2 regions of the Bacillus sp. N5-665 genome follow, and region 2 is predicted to be linked to the other one. Evidence: riboswitches for the same ligand, from Rfam matches in the RefSeq annotation. Region 2 holds a riboswitch; the other holds the start of a gene.
The links. A riboswitch is a leader RNA that binds a small molecule or an ion and turns the genes downstream of it on or off. The one in region 2 is predicted to bind preQ1.

Region 1 (9,233 bases), 250 kb from region 2:
TATACATCAGTCTTTTGAAATGTTAACGAAAGAGGAAAAGGATGAATTACTTGATCTATTAAAAAAGATTGGAAAATATGAAAAATAATAGTATGTTCCAAAAGAGCTTTGGATAAAGAAATCCAAGGCTCTTTTGTTTACATGTAATTATGACAGCATCTGCCGTATTTTGTTGAAGAATAAGAGGAGATTTGTACGTAAGCATTGAATTATATAAGGATGCACATAATGGAGAGGAGGCTCGTTCATGTCATTTAAAGACTATGAATATAAACGGCCAAATATTGAAGAATTAAAAGAAAAGTTTACTGTTGCTTTAGAGAAGTTTGATAACGTAAAAACGGTAGAAGAACAAAAACAAGTCATCAATTCAATTAATGAAATTCGCAACGACTTCGGTACAATGGGGAATCTTTGTTACATTCGTCATTCTGTTGATACGACAGATGCTTTTTATAAGGAAGAGCAAGATTTCTTTGATGAATTCTCTCCAGTTGTACAAGGATATGGTACAAAGTATTATAATGCGTTAATTCATTCTCCATTCCGTGAAGAATTAGAAGCGTATTATGGAAAGCAATTATTTGCTTTAGCGGAGTGTGATTTAAAAACATACTCTGATGAAGTTGTGAAAGATTTACAATTAGAGAATAAATTGTCTTCACAATATACGCAGTTATTGGCATCTGCAAAAATTGACTTTGCAGGAGAAGAAAGAACGTTATCACAGCTTATTCCATTTATGCAAGGGAAAGAAAGAAGTGAACGTAAAGTAGCAAGTGAAGCATATTACGGATTTTTAGCTGAGAATGAGCAAGAGTTAGATCGTATTTATGATGAGCTTGTTAAAGTGAGAACGAAAATCGCCAAATCTTTAGGTTTCAAAAACTTTGTTGAACTTGGATATGCAAGAATGTACCGTACAGATTATAATGCGGAAATGGTCGCGAATTATCGTCAGCAAGTACTTGATTATATCGTTCCCGTTACAACGGAATTAAGAAAACGACAACAAGCACGTATCGGTGTAGAGAAGTTAGCATATTACGACGAAAACTTTGAGTTTGCTACTGGTAATCCAACTCCAAAAGGAGATGCGGATTGGATTGTTAATCATGGGAAAACGATGTATAAAGAGTTATCGGCTGAAACGGATGAATTTTTCAATTTCATGCTAGATAATGATTTATTAGATTTAGTTGCGAAAAAAGGAAAAGCTGGTGGCGGATATTGTACATATATTGAGAATTATAAAGCGCCATTTATTTTCTCAAACTTCAACGGAACATCTGGCGACATTGATGTATTAACACATGAAGCTGGTCATGCTTTCCAAGTATATGAAAGTCGTAAGTTTGAAATTCCAGAATACAATTGGCCAACGTATGAAGCATGTGAAATTCATTCTATGAGTATGGAATTCTTTACATGGCCATGGATGAAGTCATTCTTTGAAGAAGATGCAGATAAATATTATTTCTCTCACTTAAGTTCAGCACTTCTGTTTTTACCGTATGGTGTATCTGTTGACGAATATCAACATTATGTATATGAAAATCCAGAAGCATCACCAGAAGAGCGTAAGACAGCATGGCGTAATATAGAGAAAAAGTATTTGCCGCATCGTGATTATGAAGATAATGATTATTTAGAGCGCGGTGGATTCTGGCAACGTCAAGGTCATATTTATAGCTCGCCGTTCTACTATATCGACTACACATTAGCACAAATTTGCGCACTGCAATTTTGGAAACGTGCAAGAGATAATAGACAAGAGGCATGGGAAGATTATGTGAATCTGTGTCAACAAGGTGGAAGTAAATCATTCTTGGAATTAGTAGAAGTTGCAAATTTAACATCACCATTTGCTGAAGGTTGTGTGAAAAGTGTCATTACAGAAATTGAAGCGTGGCTACGTGCGATTGACGACACAAAATTGTAAAAAACATGCGCTTTTTTTCACATGTTTAACATCGACATAACGAGAAAATGATGAGATAATAAAAGAAAATTCAGAATACTAAAGAGGTGTTTCTAATAAGGAGCACCTCTTTTCACCAACAAAAAGGGGGGAAAGAAGTATGCTTCAATCTAATATGGATGTGAGTTTAGAAAGTTTGGTGAACTCATTAAAGTCTACTCGAAGCACGCTATTATCAGAAATTGAAATGTTAAATGATACAGAAGTGAATGTAAAGCCACGCCGTGATAAATGGAGTATTATTCAAATTTTGCATCACTTGCATTTAGTTGAACAATCAGTTACATCTGCCCTTGTATATGCTTTACAAAAAAATGAAAGAAACACGACTCCATTTAAAGACCTCCAACTTACGCTTGATCGCACACATAAACGAGAAGCTCCTCAGCAAATGGAACCAACAGAAACTTTAATGAAAAAACAGCAAGGAATTCAATTACTAGAGCATTCACGACAAGAACTATTACACGCGCTTCATAGTGTGATAGATGAAAAAGATTTATTTGAAAATGGATTAAAGCATCCTATTTTTAATGATTTGAATTTGTATCAGTGGGTTCAATTTCTTGATTTGCATGAACAAAGACATCTTACGCAGTTAAAAGAGGCGAAACACGCAATTTTGCAACGATAATCAGAAGGAAGTGGGAGACCACTTCTTTTTTGATGCGTGCATAGTTTTCTTTCTTATTTTGGAATACTACATGGAGAAAGAACAGAAGGAGTTGAAAAGTATGTCCAAGAAAAAGAAAGAAGAAGAGCGCGCGTGGAAAGCACGTAAAGAAAATCAAAAACCACATGGTAAAGTGAAAGCCTTTGCTGAATTAGTTGAAGGAACAGAAAAAACGTGATGAGTATTTCATCACGTTTTTTGTATGAGTGGAAAAGTTAATAAGAAGGTTGTACCTGTACCTTTTTCGCTTATAATATCAATTTTTCCGTTCATAGCTTGAATAACACTGAATACGACCATCATTCCAAGACCAGTTCCTTTTTCTTTCGTTGAGTAGAAAGGGGATCCAAGGCGTTTTACTTGTTCTTGATCCATACCAACTCCTGTATCCTTTATATATAACTGAATATGCTTATGATCAGGAACTAATGAGAAATAAAGATCACCGCCTTTTGGCATGGCCTCAATGCAGTTTTTTAAAATATTTAACAAGCATTGATTTAGTTTTTGTTTTTCTCCCGCGATAAAAAAAGAAGTGCTTTGCTTTATATAATGAGTACGCACATTTGCTAAATTAGCAAGAGGTGTAATTAACGCTAATGCGTGTAGTAGTTCTTCTTCTAACTGTAATGTTTGTTCTTTTTCAATACTTGGTTTTGCAAAGGTTAAATAATCTGTAAGAACGTGATTTGCTTGTTCGATTCCGTTAATGGCTATGTCGATATATAATTTTCGCTCTTGCTCAGTGCATGTATCTGACTGCAAAAGTTGTAAAAATCCTTTTGTTGAAGTTAATGGATTACGAATCTCATGAGAAATGGACGCTGCCATTTCTCCAATTAAATGAAACTTTTCAGCATTCATAAGTTCGTTTTGAAGACGAACTTGAGTTTGTAATATGTGTAGTAAATATAAAATAAGTATCGTACCAAGTATCGTACATAACTCATACACAATAATATGTGGTATATAATCAGTCTTATTTGTAACCTTTGAAAGGAAGAAAGGTATCCAACTAAATCCGTATGTGAGACTGTAGATAATGGCAAGTGCTACTTTTATACGATTAGAAGTTCGATTGAAAACTTTATATGTAAATAGTAGGACAATAAATAGAAGGATAGAACCGATAAGCGATGGGAAAACACCTATTCCCCCTAATAAGAAGCGGTATATGTTTAATACAGTTAAGATGGAAGCACCAGCAATAGGGCCTCCTGTTAATGTACCGACAATTAATACGATATGGCGCATATCAAATTGAAATCCATAATTTGTTTTTGCTCCGAAAGTAATACATAGTATGGTAGCGAGGCAACATAATGCAATAAATATAGCTGAATTTAATTTAGGAGAACGTTTCCCTTTTTGATTCCAAAATAGATGGTATACGAGCATTGTAACAAGGATGAATAATATATTTAGAAAGAGATAAATAATAAAGGGTTTCAGTGGTATGCCTCCTCTCTTCTCGCATTAAATTAATCATACTATAAAATGAAAGAAATGAAATGAAAAATAGCGGAAAAATCAGAAATTTTTTATGGTAGTATACAATATGTTACAATAAGCTTTGTCAATGAAAGAAGGAATTCCGTGCATTGCACGGGAGAGGTTCGCGAACTCCCTCTATAAAAAACTATGGAAACAACAATATCTTTAGGTATTGTTTTGTTTTTTTATTGTGACAGTTCAAGAACGTTCTTTCTTCTTATTCGTAGTAGAGAAGGAGAATGAGTGAAATGAAAAAAGAAAAGGCAGTTGTTGTTTTTAGTGGAGGACAAGATAGTACGACATGTTTATTTTGGGCAATAGAGCAGTTTGCAGAAGTAGAAGCTGTAACGTTTAATTACAATCAACGTCATAAGCTAGAAATTGATTGTGCAGCGGAAATTGCAAAAGAGCTAGGAATTAAACATACGGTACTAGATATGAGTCTATTAAATCAACTTGCTCCAAATGCGTTAACTAGAACGGATATGGAGATTACACATGAAGAAGGTGAATTGCCATCGACGTTTGTAGATGGACGAAATTTACTATTCCTATCATTTGCTGCTGTATTAGCAAAACAAGTTGGGGCACGTCATATTGTAACCGGTGTATGTGAAACTGATTTTAGTGGTTATCCAGATTGCCGTGACGTGTTTGTGAAATCGTTAAACGTTACTTTAAATTTATCCATGGATTATCCGTTCGTAATTCATACACCACTTATGTGGATTGATAAAGCGGAAACATGGAAATTATCAGATGAACTTGGAGCATTCGAATTTGTTCGAGAAAAAACATTAACATGTTATAACGGAATCATTGGTGATGGTTGCGGTGAATGTCCAGCATGTCAGCTTCGTAAAGCAGGATTAGATACGTACCTACAAGAACGCGAAGGAGCAAATAACTAATGGATAATTTCTTTGGATTTCGCATCGTAGAAAATTTGCAAAAAATGGACAAGGATATTCAGCGTAAACAGCTCAAATATCATAATAAAAGAGTAATGGTCAGCAAGGAATTTACATTTGATGCAGCACACCATTTACACTGTTATGAGGGGAAATGTAAAAACTTACATGGTCACACATATAAAGTTGTATTTGGGATTAGTGGATATGTAAATGAAATAGGTCTTGCGATTGACTTTGGAGATATAAAAGAAATTTGGAAGAATGAAATAGAAATTTATTTAGACCATCGTTATTTAAACGAAACGTTACCAGCAATGAATACGACTGCTGAAAACATGGTCGTTTGGATTTATGAAAAGATGGCAGAAGCATTACTAAAAGATAATCGTGCGAACGAATATAAAGGAGCTCGTGTTGAATTTGTTCGTCTTTTCGAGACGCCAACTAGTTATGCGGAAGTAAGACGGGAGTGGATGCTCGATGAGTAAAATTCCTGTCTTAGAAATATTTGGTCCGACTATTCAAGGCGAAGGAATGGTTGTGGGACAAAAGACGATGTTTATCCGTACAGCTGGCTGTGATTATAGTTGCGCATGGTGTGATTCTGCTTTTACGTGGGATGGATCGGCTAAGGAACAAATTAGACAGATGACAGCAGAGGACGTTTGGAACGAGCTTGTAGAAATTGGTGGCGAAAATTTTTCTCATGTTACGATTTCAGGTGGAAATCCAGCATTGTTGAAAAATATTGAGTTTCTTCTTTCTATATTAAAAGAGAATGGAATGCGGACGGCAATCGAAACGCAAGGGAGTAAATGGCAAGATTGGTTACTTCAAATTGATGAGATAACGATTTCTCCAAAACCACCAAGTTCGACGATGAATACTGATTTTCAGAAGTTAGATGCTGTTATTCAGAAACTAGCAGGAAAAGATATTAGTTTAAAGGTAGTAGTATTTGACGATTATGACTTTGAGTATGCAGTTAAGATGCACGAACGTTATCCAGATGTTCCATTCTTCTTACAAGTAGGGAATGATGATACAAAAACTGTGGATGATGCGATGTTGATTAAAAAATTATTAGATAAATATGAGTGGCTTATTGAAAAAGCGGTTAACTGTAAAGAAATGAATAATGCAAAAGTATTGCCACAGCTTCATGCGTTAGTATGGGGAAATAAACGCGGAGTATAATGAGAAGGGATGTTTAAAATGGCAGGAAGATTAGATGAAGATTTAAAAGATGTAACATTATTAGGAAATCAAAATACAAAATATTTATTTGAATATAGCCCAGAAATTTTAGAGGTATTTGATAACAATCATCCAAACCGTGATTATTTTGTGAAATTTAATTGCCCTGAATTTACAAGCTTATGTCCGAAAACAGGTCAACCAGATTTTGCAACAATTTATATTAGCTACATTCCAGAACAAAGAATGGTAGAGAGTAAATCTTTAAAGCTATATTTATTTAGTTTCCGCAATCATGGTGACTTCCACGAAGATTGCATGAACGTTATTATGAATGATTTAATTAAATTAATGGATCCGCGTTACATTGAGGTATGGGGGAAATTCACACCACGTGGAGGGATTTCAATTGATCCTTACTGCAACTACGGTCGCCCAGGCACGAAGTATGAACAAATGGCAGACTACCGCATGATGAACCATGATCTATATCCAGAAACAATTGATAATCGTTAATATATAATAGAAAGAAAGGATCTGTATAACATACAGATCCTTTCTTTCTATTATATTATGCATTTTGATTAATGACAGTATAGTTTTTATGACTTACAACTGTAAGAGGTTCCATATCTAGTTCTCTAAAATTTTCCATAATTGTTATATCTACAATAACGGAGTTTTGATTTACTTTTTGAACACGGCCTTGCATTCCACCTTTAAATTCAATGATATCTCCAGTTTCTGCGATCTGCATAAGCAACTCTCCTTGTTACAGTTTTCCAAAAAAAGAATAATTTTGGTTTTTTTTTATTTCCTCTTATTTTGAACCATATTGTCTAGTTTGTAAATGTTTCCAAAGTAAAAATTCGAAAAATATTCACATTTTGTAAGAAAATATGCAAGAACTCCAAGTTATTAGAAAAAAAGAACGGTTTAAATGCGTGTATCTTTATATAGGGGTATAATGAAAAATATACAATAACCTACTAAAGTGGGAGAAATTAGAGGCGGTAAAATGATGTTTGAATTTGTGGGGAGTGTTATAGCATTAACTTTATTTGTATTTTCTTATATAAATTTAAAAAAGATTCGTCATCATGAAACGACTACATATTTTGATGGGATGGATGGTATACATGCTGGGGTCACACATGAGAGTGGCGGGGATATGTAAAGGTGTATAACTTTCTTTTTTTGCGTGGTATGATATTTAAAAATAGTACATAATAGAGTTCGTAAGTGATGAATGGAGAGTGGAAAGAATGAAGATTTCTTTTATTCGTCATGGCCGCTTAGATCGTACTATAGAACCAATGACGGTTACATCCTTTCATGAATGGATGAAAGGATATGACTTACATACTATAACAGAAAAAGCACCTATACCAATGGAAACAATGGAAGCGGTTGAAGCAGCAAAGTTGATTGTAACGAGTGATCAAAGGTGTGCTATACAGTCAGCAGCTGAATTAATGAATTCTTTATCTTTTATGCAAAATTCTCTTTTTAGGGAAGCTGAAATTCCGACGAGTTTTTATGCTCCAACATGGTTGAAATGTAAACCTAACGTATGGATGTTTATCGGGCGAACATTATGGATACTTGGTTACCATAAAGGTGTTGAGTCTTATAAGGAAGTAAGAGAGAGGGCAAGGCAAGCAGCTTACTTATTACACCGTTATGCTCTCGTACATGGAAGTATTGCTCTTGTAGGTCATAATTACATTAATGCAATGGTTGGTGCGGAGCTGAGAGCGATGGGATGGTCTGGTTCTCCTATTTTACATAGGAAGCCATGGGGATGTACAACCTATACATTCCACGAAGCGATGGATGGAAATGTATTAAATACAAAATTAACATAAAAGCACACGATTTATATATAAATCGTGTGCTTTTATGTTAAGATATAGAAATTTTGATGTTTAATGTTTTTACGAGATGTGCATAAGGTTCGCCTACAAGCATAACGATTTGATCTTTTTTATAACCTAGTTTTTCATATAGTGAATAGGCACGTTTGTTTTCTAAATTAACAAGTAATGCGATTTTTTCATACTCCTTTTCAGTTGCATGGATTTCAGCAGCTTCAATTAATTTAGAACCAATTCCTTTTCCGCCATATGCACTTGAAACTGATAATGTATCAATGTAATATTCATCAAGCTCAGCTTCTTTTTCTAACGTAATCGACTCATTTTTATGTAATTCTCTTAAGTGACGAACAATTGGCGCATCAAGCATTGTTGCTTCACTACCGTGATAAGCGACAATAATTCCGACCGCAATTCCGTCTTGTTCATATACAAAACAGTTTTCGTAGCTCAGTCGATTTCTCTCTTTTGAGAACCATGTTTCAAGTCCTAGTAATACTTCTGTTTCAACAGTGCTACCTGTGATTTTTTCAGCAATTTCGTGCAGAGCGTTATACAATAAAGGCGCAATTGCCTTCGCATCTGTCTTTTTTGCTTTCCGAATCATAGTATCCCTCCTAGTTCTATTTATATATTGTAGCATAGTGGTATGGAACTTTGCATAATTGAATGTCGAAATGTTTGATATAGAGAAGTAGCTATGTTAGTATATGATATTTAGTGGACATATAGTAAAGTAATATCGTTTGTGAATAATGAAAATGAAATGAAGGTATAGCACCTGGATAATTTTACAGTTGTTGACCTATAGAATATACGATAAAATAAAATATTGCATAGAGGTGAAATACATGGATGAACAATTAGCAAATACAATTTTGGATCAGCTGAAAAATGGTGAAATAAAGGAGTATGTTGCAACGAAAGATGTATTTTATACGTTTAGGAAAGTTGTAGTAGGGCGTGAAGATTTTAAACATATTATTGGAAACGCGCAGCGCGGCGGACAAGTAATTTATACATATTCAGAAACGCCACGTTCGTAACTAGAAGAATATAGGGGAGGAGAATTATGGGCGATTTTAAACAAGGCATAT
Region 2 (9,233 bases):
TTAATAAACACTCCAGCACCAGAAGGACCAGGATTTCCTTTTGATGCACCATCAATATATACTTCAATCAAAATGAGAAACCTCCAAATTATAAGATGATCCCCTACTTATATGTTTCTTTGAAGTAGGGGATAGAGTAACTTAGCCGATTGTAATACTATAACGACATGTAAATGTTTCATTCGCTTGTAAAGATTGAATTCCTTTTTTTTCCTTGAAATCTTTTGCTGGATTTACTTCATCAGCAATCCCGTACCAAGGTTCAATACATAAGAAAGGTGCGTTCTCGCCTGGTGTCCATACGCCAACAAATGGGAAGCCATCAAATTCTACTTTTACAAATTTATTATGTTTATGAGAACGAATAGAGATTTCATCCGTATTCATATTTTCAAAAATAAGCGCATCATTTTTGAATAAATCGTATGTAAGTGGTAATTCATTCGTATTTTCAGCGATTAATTGCTTTTTACTTGAAAGGTAAGGTCCTTCTAATACGCTTGTTTCTAAGCGTTCAGAACCATTAAATGATAAATGATAATCTGTAAATGATTCGCCCTCTAATAAGGGGAAGTTGAAACCAGGATGTGCTCCGATTGAGAAGAACATCTCTTTTGAAGTAGGGTTATTTACTTCATATGTTACATGAACGATTTGTCCGTCTAGCTCATAAGAAACGAGTAATTCGAATTCGTATGGGTATTTTTTTAATGTTTCTTCATTACTAGTTACAATATAAGTGATTTTCGTTTCACTTTGTTCTTTTACAGAGAATGTAAGATCACGAGCAAAGCCGTGCTGTGTTAAAGAATATGGTTTACCATCTACGTAGTATGTATTATCTACTAATCGGCCGACAATTGGGAATAGAATTGGTGAGCGGCGCCCCCAATAAGTAGAATCGCCTTGCCATAAGTATTCAGTGTTATCTTCTTTTAAGCGAACGCTTTGTAATTCTGCACCTTTGTCAGAAATGGAAACGATTACTTTTTCATTTTGAATTGTTGCTGTCATGAAGTGAAACCTCCTAAATCTTTCATATGTTTTATTATACGTTGTCCAAAAGAAAAAAGGTAGTTAATGATAGGAATCTATTGACGAAAGAGTGTGTATTGCGTACAATATAATCTTGTTGCTTAAAAAACGAATAACGTGGTTCGAAACCATCCCACGTAAAAAAACTAAGGAGATTTTGTCATGAATATTAGAACATTAGTCGGTAATGGTATTTTAGCGGCATTATATATTGCTGTTTCTATGCTTATTCAGCCATTTGGCTTTACGAATGTACAGTTTCGTATTTCAGAGATGTTTAATCATCTTGTTGTATTTAATAAGAAAGCAATTTACGGAATTGTATTAGGTGTATTTTTAACAAATCTCTTTTTCTCACCAATGATCGCTTACGATTTAGTATTTGGAGTGGGGCAATCTATTCTTGCATTAGTTGCAACGATTATTTCTATGCGATTTATTAAAGGTGTTTGGGCTCGTATGATTTTTAATACAGTGATTTTTACAATTACAATGTTTATGATTGCAATTGAGCTTCATCTTGCATTTGATTTACCATTTATGTTGACTTGGTTAACATGTGCAATCGGTGAATTTGTTGTCATGGCAATTGGTATGCCTGTAATGTACTGGATTAATAAACGAGTACAATTTGAAAGATTTATGCAATAGATGAAAGAGCTATTCCTATAGGGATAGCTCTTTTTGTATGTAATCATATTGAATATAATGCTGTGACTCTTGATACAATATAATAAAATAAAGTGAGGCTTTCATTAGCTGACTACATATAAGAAGTCTTATATAAGGGGAATCTAGTATGAAATATAAAATTCATTGGTTGTATAAAACAAAGACCGGATTGCAGACGGAATTAACGACAGATTATATGAACATAGAAGATGTATTGCAATTTGCAGAGGATTTCGAGAAAACAGGAAGAGTGAAAGAACTATCATTTTATGATGAAATGGATGCAGAATGGTCATTAAAGGAAATGAAAAAGTTGAGTAAACAAGTGGAGGAAGAGCCCCAAGAAATACTCGTTTATTTTGATGGCGGTTATGATGTACAGACGAAAGAAGCTGGAGTAGGTATATGTGTATACTATAAAAAAGGAAATACAAAATACCGAATTCGCCGTAATGCATATATAGAAGGTATATATGATAATAATGAAGCGGAATATGCATCATTACTACATGGCATGAATATACTCGAGGAATTCGGAATTAAGTATGAAGCAGTTACACTTCGCGGCGATTCTCAAGTTGTACTGCAGCAATTGGCTGGAGAATGGCCTTGTTATGATGAGCATTTAAATCATTACTTAGATCAAATTGAACAAAAAGCGAAGCAAATGAAATTAAAACTTGTATGTGAGCCGATATCTAGAAAACAAAATAAAGAAGCGCATCAATTAGCTACGCAAGCATTAGAAGGAACAGTCATTGATAGTCATAAAGAAATAACCGAATAGAGAGGTGCAAAGGTGGATAAAAAGCAACTCATTACAGAGGTAAATGACTTATTAGAAACGTATTGTGAAGGGTGTTTCTTGCGAGAACATAATCGAAAGACAAATAGTAAGTATTACGCTCATTCATTTTGTATACGACAATGTACAGTTGGAGAAACATTGAAAAAGTATGGAGAACAGTTATCATGAAAAAAGATCCAGAGAAAATTCTCTGGATCTTTTTTAGTGTCTTGCTTCGTTTAGTTGATGCTCGCATTTACTTAATTTCTTTTCCTCATTCATTAAAAATGGCTCATCTAAATCTGTCGCAACAGATTTCATAATTTCAAGCTGAGAGCGAGCGGCTTCTACAGCAGTAGTCGCATGCTCTAATGTATCTGGATCCATTGAAATTGTCGCTGACCCTACCATTTTTTGTGCTGTTTCTACACGGAATTTCACTTCTTCAAAATCATTTACTTCTGATCCCATTATTACTTCCTCCTTTGTATATTGCGCATTTCACATAGTTTTTGCTCTGTAAAACGGAAATATACAAAGGAATAACAAAGGAGGTTACCAAGTAAGGTAACCTCCTGTTATATGTTGGATTAAAGTTTTACTACGTTAGCAGCTTGAGGTCCACGGTTTCCTTCAGTAATATCGAAAGATACTTCTTGACCTTCTTCTAAAGCTTTGTAGCCGTCACCTTGAATAGCAGAGAAATGTACGAATACATCGTCAGCGCCTTCCATTTCGATAAATCCAAAACCTTTTTCGTTGTTAAACCATTTTACTTTTCCTTGCATGTTACAATTCCTCCTAAAAACATTTGCTTTTTTCATTTAGTGAAATTCATTTGAAAGATAATATAAACTAAAAATGCTATAATCTTGAATATTCTGCTAAATGATTAATTTAAATATACACGAATTGGTAGAAATTAGTCAAGTAAGCGATTTTATTTTTTTGTATTTTTAAATAATTTTCCGGCCGAATTTTTAAATAGGTATAGGACAGGCCGAGTATGTAATATTCTTAATTGAATGCTATACATAATGAGGTGAAAGAATGAATGAGTCTTATTTATTAGATAATGAAGGAATGAGAACGAGAACTGACATACCAAATTGGGTTACAAAAGAATTTCAAAATTTTTCGAGTGTCGTGCTAGAACCAACTTTCCCATGTTATTTCGGCTTAACAGCTTTAAAAAAGAATGAACTTCGTTATTCATTTCTCTCTCATAATGATTGGAGTCATTTGCCACATACAATGTTATCTTTTTTAGAGTTAATGAAAGAGCGCCCAATTGTAAGAAGAGGATTCTTTCTTTTTGTGGAACCGGAATGTGAGGAACAACCACTGGAATATTATCGTGATTACTTTTGGAAAGTACTACAATATTTACATGAAAACGATGACCAAACATGGCCGAAGCAAATTCCTGAAGACACAGACCATTACTTATGGGAATTTTCATTTGGTGGTGAACCGATATTCGCATTTGGAAATGCGCCAGCTTATAAACAACGAAAAACTAGGCATTTAGGAAATTCTCTCGTTATTGGATTTCAACCGCGTACCATCTTTGATGGATTAGAAGGGGATCGCCCTAAAGGAGCATATTCAAGACAAACGGTCCGAGATCGAGTTGAAAAGTGGGATCAGCTGCCGAAACACCCTAACATTAGTCATTATGGTGATCCAGATCATCGCGAATGGAAACAATACTTCATAGGAGACGATGTAGAGCCGATAAAAGGAAAATGTCCTTTTCTTCATAAGTTAGAAAAGTAAGAGCCATCATCCAGATGGCTCTTTTGCATATTTTGGATAAAAAAGGGTATTTTAGTAGTAAATATTTTGATGAAAGCTAGTCTATTTTTAATCATTACATCATTACTTAATAGTAAAGGAAGTAGAAAGGATAGAGCGATGTTTGGAGCGATTATACAACAAATTGTATTAGGTATTTCATTAGCTGCACCAGTAGGTCCGATTAATATTGAAATGTTAAAACGAGGAATTGAACGAGGTTTTTGGCATGCGTGGGTTGTTGGAATTGGTGGGATGACTGCAGATATTTTGTTTATGCTTCTCATCTATTTCGGTTTATCTTCTGTGTTTATGTATACATATGTACAAGCTTTTATGTATTGCACAGGGTTTTTCTTATTATTTTATTTAGGATTTCAAAGTGTAAAACAAGGAATTTCCCACACGAATATGGAATATAAAAAGGAAGAGGTAGGTGGCCTTAAACAATCGTTTATGGCAGGTTTTTTAATTGCGATATCCAATCCATTAAATCTTGTTTTTTGGTTTGGGATATACGGAAGTACACTTAGCTCATTGCTTACGAAGGTAACGAAACAAGAAGCCTTTTTGTACAGTCTCTGTATTATCGTTGGCATTATATTATGGAATTTAAATATTGCTTTTTCTGTCCATTTTGGCAGAACTTTATTAAAGCAAAAAGCACTTGGCTATATAACAGCCGGAGCCGGTATTATTTTAGTAGGATATTCTATCCATTTTGCATACAAAGCTTTACAGTTGTTCACATAAGATTGAAGGGGAGATTTTTATGTATCGAACCACTATTGACGGAAAAGAAATTATTATTACGTTAGCACCAAAAATTCGAAAAGAAATTACTGATAGGAATCCACTATATGAAGCGGTATTTCATAATGCAGCAAGATTACTACAAACAAAGCAACCAACGTTTGCGCTAAATCATGAAATATTTGGGCTCATTATTGGAGAGGTACAAAGAGGAGAAGTAACAGTGTTTGCGGTGGAACATATTATTCCAAAGCAAAATATATTTGGATCGAACAATTTTTTCTCGACAATAGAGCAGCAGGCAAATTTGTAAAGTGAATAGAATAAAATAAAAAATAAAAGAAATAGTCGTAACGATATGTTGCGGCTGTTTTTTTGGAAAAGGGGGAAGGAAGATGAAGAGAGTGGGGAAAGAGTTCTTTTTACAACATGATATCGTTATTATGTATAGTATTTTATTTATTTTCATCATTATTTTAAAAATGCAATTTTTTACATGGATCGGTATGTTCGCGTGTTTGTTTGGGATTGTTTTTTATACGCTTAACGAATATATGACACATCGGTTTTTATTCCATTTAAAGCCACCTAAAAACGTATTTTTATTAAAAATGTTAAGAAGATTACATTATGATCATCATGTATATCCAGATGATTTAAAACTATTGTTTTTGCCTGTATGGTTTAGTATACCTAGCTTTACTCTATATTTACTTATAGCATATGGTATAACAAAAAGTGCTACTATTACACTTTCATTTGGAATTGGAATGATTATCATGCTTCTCGTTTATGAATGGAAACATTATATTGCACATAAGCCGATTCGTCCGTTCACTAAGTTTGGAAGATGGCTAAAAAAACAGCACATATTACACCATTATAAAAATGAAAAGTTTTGGTTTGGTGTTTCAAATCCAGTATTCGATTTCATATTTGGAACGCTTAAAGATGGGAAAGACGTTGAATTAAGCGAAACAGCTCGTAATTTAGAAAAAGAGAAAAAGACAGAAGTAGTGCGATAAGCACTACTTTTTTATTCTGTTTTAATGGGCATCAAATCTTAACTGGTATGAGATTGAAGTACGTAATTTTTATGTTGAAAAAGTATATTAAAAATTTAGGGGAAATTGCCGAAAAATGTCTATCGAAAAATCTTTGCAGGAATGTATGGATTGTCTAAAATGGAAATAAGTTTCTGAATATTTATAAAATTTAGTCTTTAGGTATACAAGGGGGAATTGTATTTTCAGTAAGAGAGGGGAATGGGAATGAAAAGAGATGATACGTCAGCACGTAAGTTACAAAATGAAGTGAATTATACAGAGGTTGTTCAGTCAGAAGAATTTCAATTGCTATTAAATACGAAAAAGAAGTTTATCGTTCCGATGAGTATTTTCTTTTTAAGCTTTTTTATTGCATTACCTATTTTAACATCGTATTCAAAGGTACTCAATACACCAGCATTTGGGGATGTTACGTGGGCATGGGTGTTTGCATTTGCGCAATTTATCATGACGTGGTCATTATGTATGATTTATAGCAAAAAAGCAGAATCCTTCGATGAAATCTCGCAAAAAATTCTACAAGATATGCAAAAAGGGAGGGGCTGACTTTGAATATAACCGCTTTTGCACTATTTTTAATCATCGTTCTTGGTACACTCGTCATAACTTATTTTGCGTCGAAGAAAACGAAAAATGCGAGTGAGTTTTATACAGCTGGAGGGGGATTAACTGGTTGGCAAAATGGTCTGGCCATTGCGGGAGATTACATGTCTGCTGCATCATTTCTTGGTATAGCAGGAGCAATTGCATTAACTGGGTTTGATGGATTCTTTTATAGTATCGGCTTTTTAGTTGCTTATTTAGTTGTTCTATACCTTGTTGCAGAACCGCTTAGAAATTTAGGGAAGTACACGTTAGCGGATATGATTGCGGCACGTTTTGATGCGAAAAAAGTTCGCGGCGTTGCAGCGCTTAATACGATGACGATTTCGATTTTTTATATGATTGCACAATTAGTTGGGGCTGGTGCACTTATTAAATTATTATTAGGGATCGAATATACGACATCCGTTTTAATCGTTGGTACATTAATGACAGTATACGTTATTTTTGGCGGCATGACTGCGACGAGCTGGGTACAAATTGTTAAGGCCGTATTACTTATGGCTGGTACATTTATTATTTCTGTTATTGTTTTCTCCAAATTTAATTTTAGTGTGACTGAAATGTTCGCGCAAATGAAAACTGCTACTCCGTTAAAAGATTCGTTTTTAAATCCAGGAGTAAAGTATAAGGATGGTCTTGATACACTGTCTTTAAATTTAGGACTAGTTCTTGGTACAGCTGGATTGCCACATATTCTTGTTCGTTTTTTTACAGTACGTGATGCAAAAACAGCACGTCAATCTGTTGTATACGCTACGTGGTTAATTGGCGCATTTTATATTATGACGATTTTCTTAGGGTTTGGAGCAGCGGCGTTTGTAGGAAATGAGGCAATTATGAAAGCAAACCCTGCTGGTAATATGGCAGCACCTTTATTAGCTAAAGCGTTAGGTGGAGATTTCTTATTTGCTTTCGTATCAGCAATTGCCTTTGCAACTATTTTAGCGGTAGTGGCAGGACTTGTATTAACAGCAGCATCAGCATTCGCACATGATTTTTATAATGAAATTATTCGCAAGGGGAAATCAACGGAAAAAGAGCAAGTGTCAATGGCTCGCTATGCGTCTATTGGAGTAGCGGTATTATCCATTATACTAGCGTTATTTGCTCAAACATTGAACGTAGCATTTTTAGTTTCATTAGCATTTGCAGTTGCAGCGAGTGCAAATCTACCAGTTATATTATTCACAATATATTGGAAGCGCTTCAATACAACAGGTGCCATTTCGGGTATGGTTGTTGGTCTTGTATCAGCAATTGTTCTTGTAGCGTTAAGTCCAAATGTTTGGAACCCTGTAGCTGGAAAAGCTATATTTGTTGGGGAATCGATATTCCCATATACGACACCTGGAATTATTTCAATTCCGCTTGGATTCCTTGCAGCATATTTAGGAACCGTGTTATCTAGTAAGAAAGAAGATGCTGCGAAATTTGATGAGATTCTTGTGAAATCTAATACAGGTCATGGTGTTAGTGATGCATCGTCACATTAAAAAGAGAAGGGCTTTTCGATATATAAGAAAAGCTCTTTTTTTCTTGTAAATATTACTGTATTGTAAGTAGGATTTTGTCTTAATTTTGTGGAATGAAAATAAGCAGGGAGAAAATTAAATCATCATGGCACCAGCGCAGCTTTTGTGAAAAATAAGTTGTTATGGAAGGTGGAAGAAATGATGAAAACGAAACAGACTGATGAATTATTAGCAAAAGATGAGCAATATGTTTGGCACGGAATGCGTCCCTTTAGTCCAAATAGTACAATGGTAGGGGCAAAAGCAGAAGGGTGCTGGGTTGAAGATATAGAAGGGAAAAGATATTTAGATGGTATGAGTGGTCTTTGGTGTGTGAATAGTGGATATGGCAGAAAAGAGCTCGCAGAGGCGGCATATAAGCAATTACAAACATTATCATACTTTCCAATGTCACAATCGCATGAACCAGCTATAAAGCTTGCAGAAAAATTAAATGAGTGGCTTGGAGGAGAGTATGTTATTTTCTTCTCTAATAGTGGCTCGGAAGCGAACGAAACGGCTTTTAAAATAGCAAGGCAATACTATGCTCAAAAAGGTGAACCGCATCGTTATAAATTTATGTCACGTTACCGCGGATATCATGGAAATACAATGGCAACGATGGCAGCGACGGGACAAGCACAGCGTAGATATCAATATGAGCCATTTGCTTCAGGATTTTTACATGTAACGCCGCCAGATTGTTATCGTATGCCTGAAATAGAAAGAGAGAACATTTATGATGTAGAATGTGTAAAAGAAGTAGATCGCGTTATGACATGGGAATTAAGTGAAACGATTGCAGCTTTTATTATGGAACCAATTATTACGGGCGGAGGCATTTTAATGCCGCCACAAGACTATATGAAAGCTGTTCATGAAACGTGTCAAAAACACGGTGCCTTGCTCATTAGCGATGAAGTGATTTGTGGTTTCGGACGTACAGGAAAAGCATTTGGATTTATGAATTATGACGTTCAGCCGGATATTATTACGATGGCAAAA

Region 1: another riboswitch for preQ1. It lies ahead of queC (7-cyano-7-deazaguanine synthase QueC); the one in region 2 lies ahead of MNO09_RS22935 (QueT transporter family protein).

The regions. Positions count from the first base shown of each region.
Region 1 is NZ_CP093325.1:4,209,215-4,218,447, reverse strand. Features, by position in the region: gene MNO09_RS24260 (MarR family winged helix-turn-helix transcriptional regulator) at 1-88, shown strand, start outside; gene MNO09_RS24255 (M3 family oligoendopeptidase) at 248-1,942, shown strand; gene MNO09_RS24250 (DinB family protein) at 2,082-2,615, shown strand; gene MNO09_RS24245 (DUF6254 family protein) at 2,716-2,832, shown strand; gene kinB (sporulation sensor histidine kinase KinB) at 2,844-4,052, opposite strand; PreQ1 riboswitch class I at 4,260-4,303, shown strand; gene queC (7-cyano-7-deazaguanine synthase QueC) at 4,397-5,059, shown strand; gene queD (6-carboxytetrahydropterin synthase QueD) at 5,059-5,550, shown strand; gene queE (7-carboxy-7-deazaguanine synthase QueE) at 5,543-6,259, shown strand; gene queF (preQ(1) synthase) at 6,278-6,775, shown strand; gene MNO09_RS24215 (YkvS family protein) at 6,831-7,016, opposite strand; gene MNO09_RS24210 (hypothetical protein) at 7,281-7,436, shown strand; gene MNO09_RS24205 (histidine phosphatase family protein) at 7,525-8,127, shown strand; gene MNO09_RS24200 (GNAT family N-acetyltransferase) at 8,165-8,743, opposite strand; gene ykzS (protein YkzS) at 8,988-9,182, shown strand; gene MNO09_RS24190 (hypothetical protein) at 9,209-9,233, shown strand, end outside.
Region 2 is NZ_CP093325.1:3,963,120-3,972,352, reverse strand. Features, by position in the region: gene MNO09_RS22945 (reverse transcriptase-like protein) at 1-71, opposite strand, end outside; gene MNO09_RS22940 (aldose 1-epimerase family protein) at 142-1,014, opposite strand; PreQ1 riboswitch class I at 1,147-1,191, shown strand; gene MNO09_RS22935 (QueT transporter family protein) at 1,198-1,686, shown strand; gene MNO09_RS22930 (ribonuclease H family protein) at 1,835-2,494, shown strand; gene MNO09_RS22925 (zinc-finger domain-containing protein) at 2,507-2,683, shown strand; gene MNO09_RS22920 (DUF2564 family protein) at 2,717-2,965, opposite strand; gene cspB (cold shock-like protein CspB) at 3,085-3,282, opposite strand; gene MNO09_RS22910 (YqcI/YcgG family protein) at 3,545-4,273, shown strand; gene MNO09_RS22905 (LysE family transporter) at 4,412-5,044, shown strand; gene MNO09_RS22900 (hypothetical protein) at 5,064-5,357, shown strand; gene MNO09_RS22895 (sterol desaturase family protein) at 5,440-6,069, shown strand; gene MNO09_RS22890 (DUF485 domain-containing protein) at 6,316-6,657, shown strand; gene MNO09_RS22885 (solute symporter family protein) at 6,660-8,210, shown strand; gene MNO09_RS22880 (aspartate aminotransferase family protein) at 8,391-9,233, shown strand, end outside.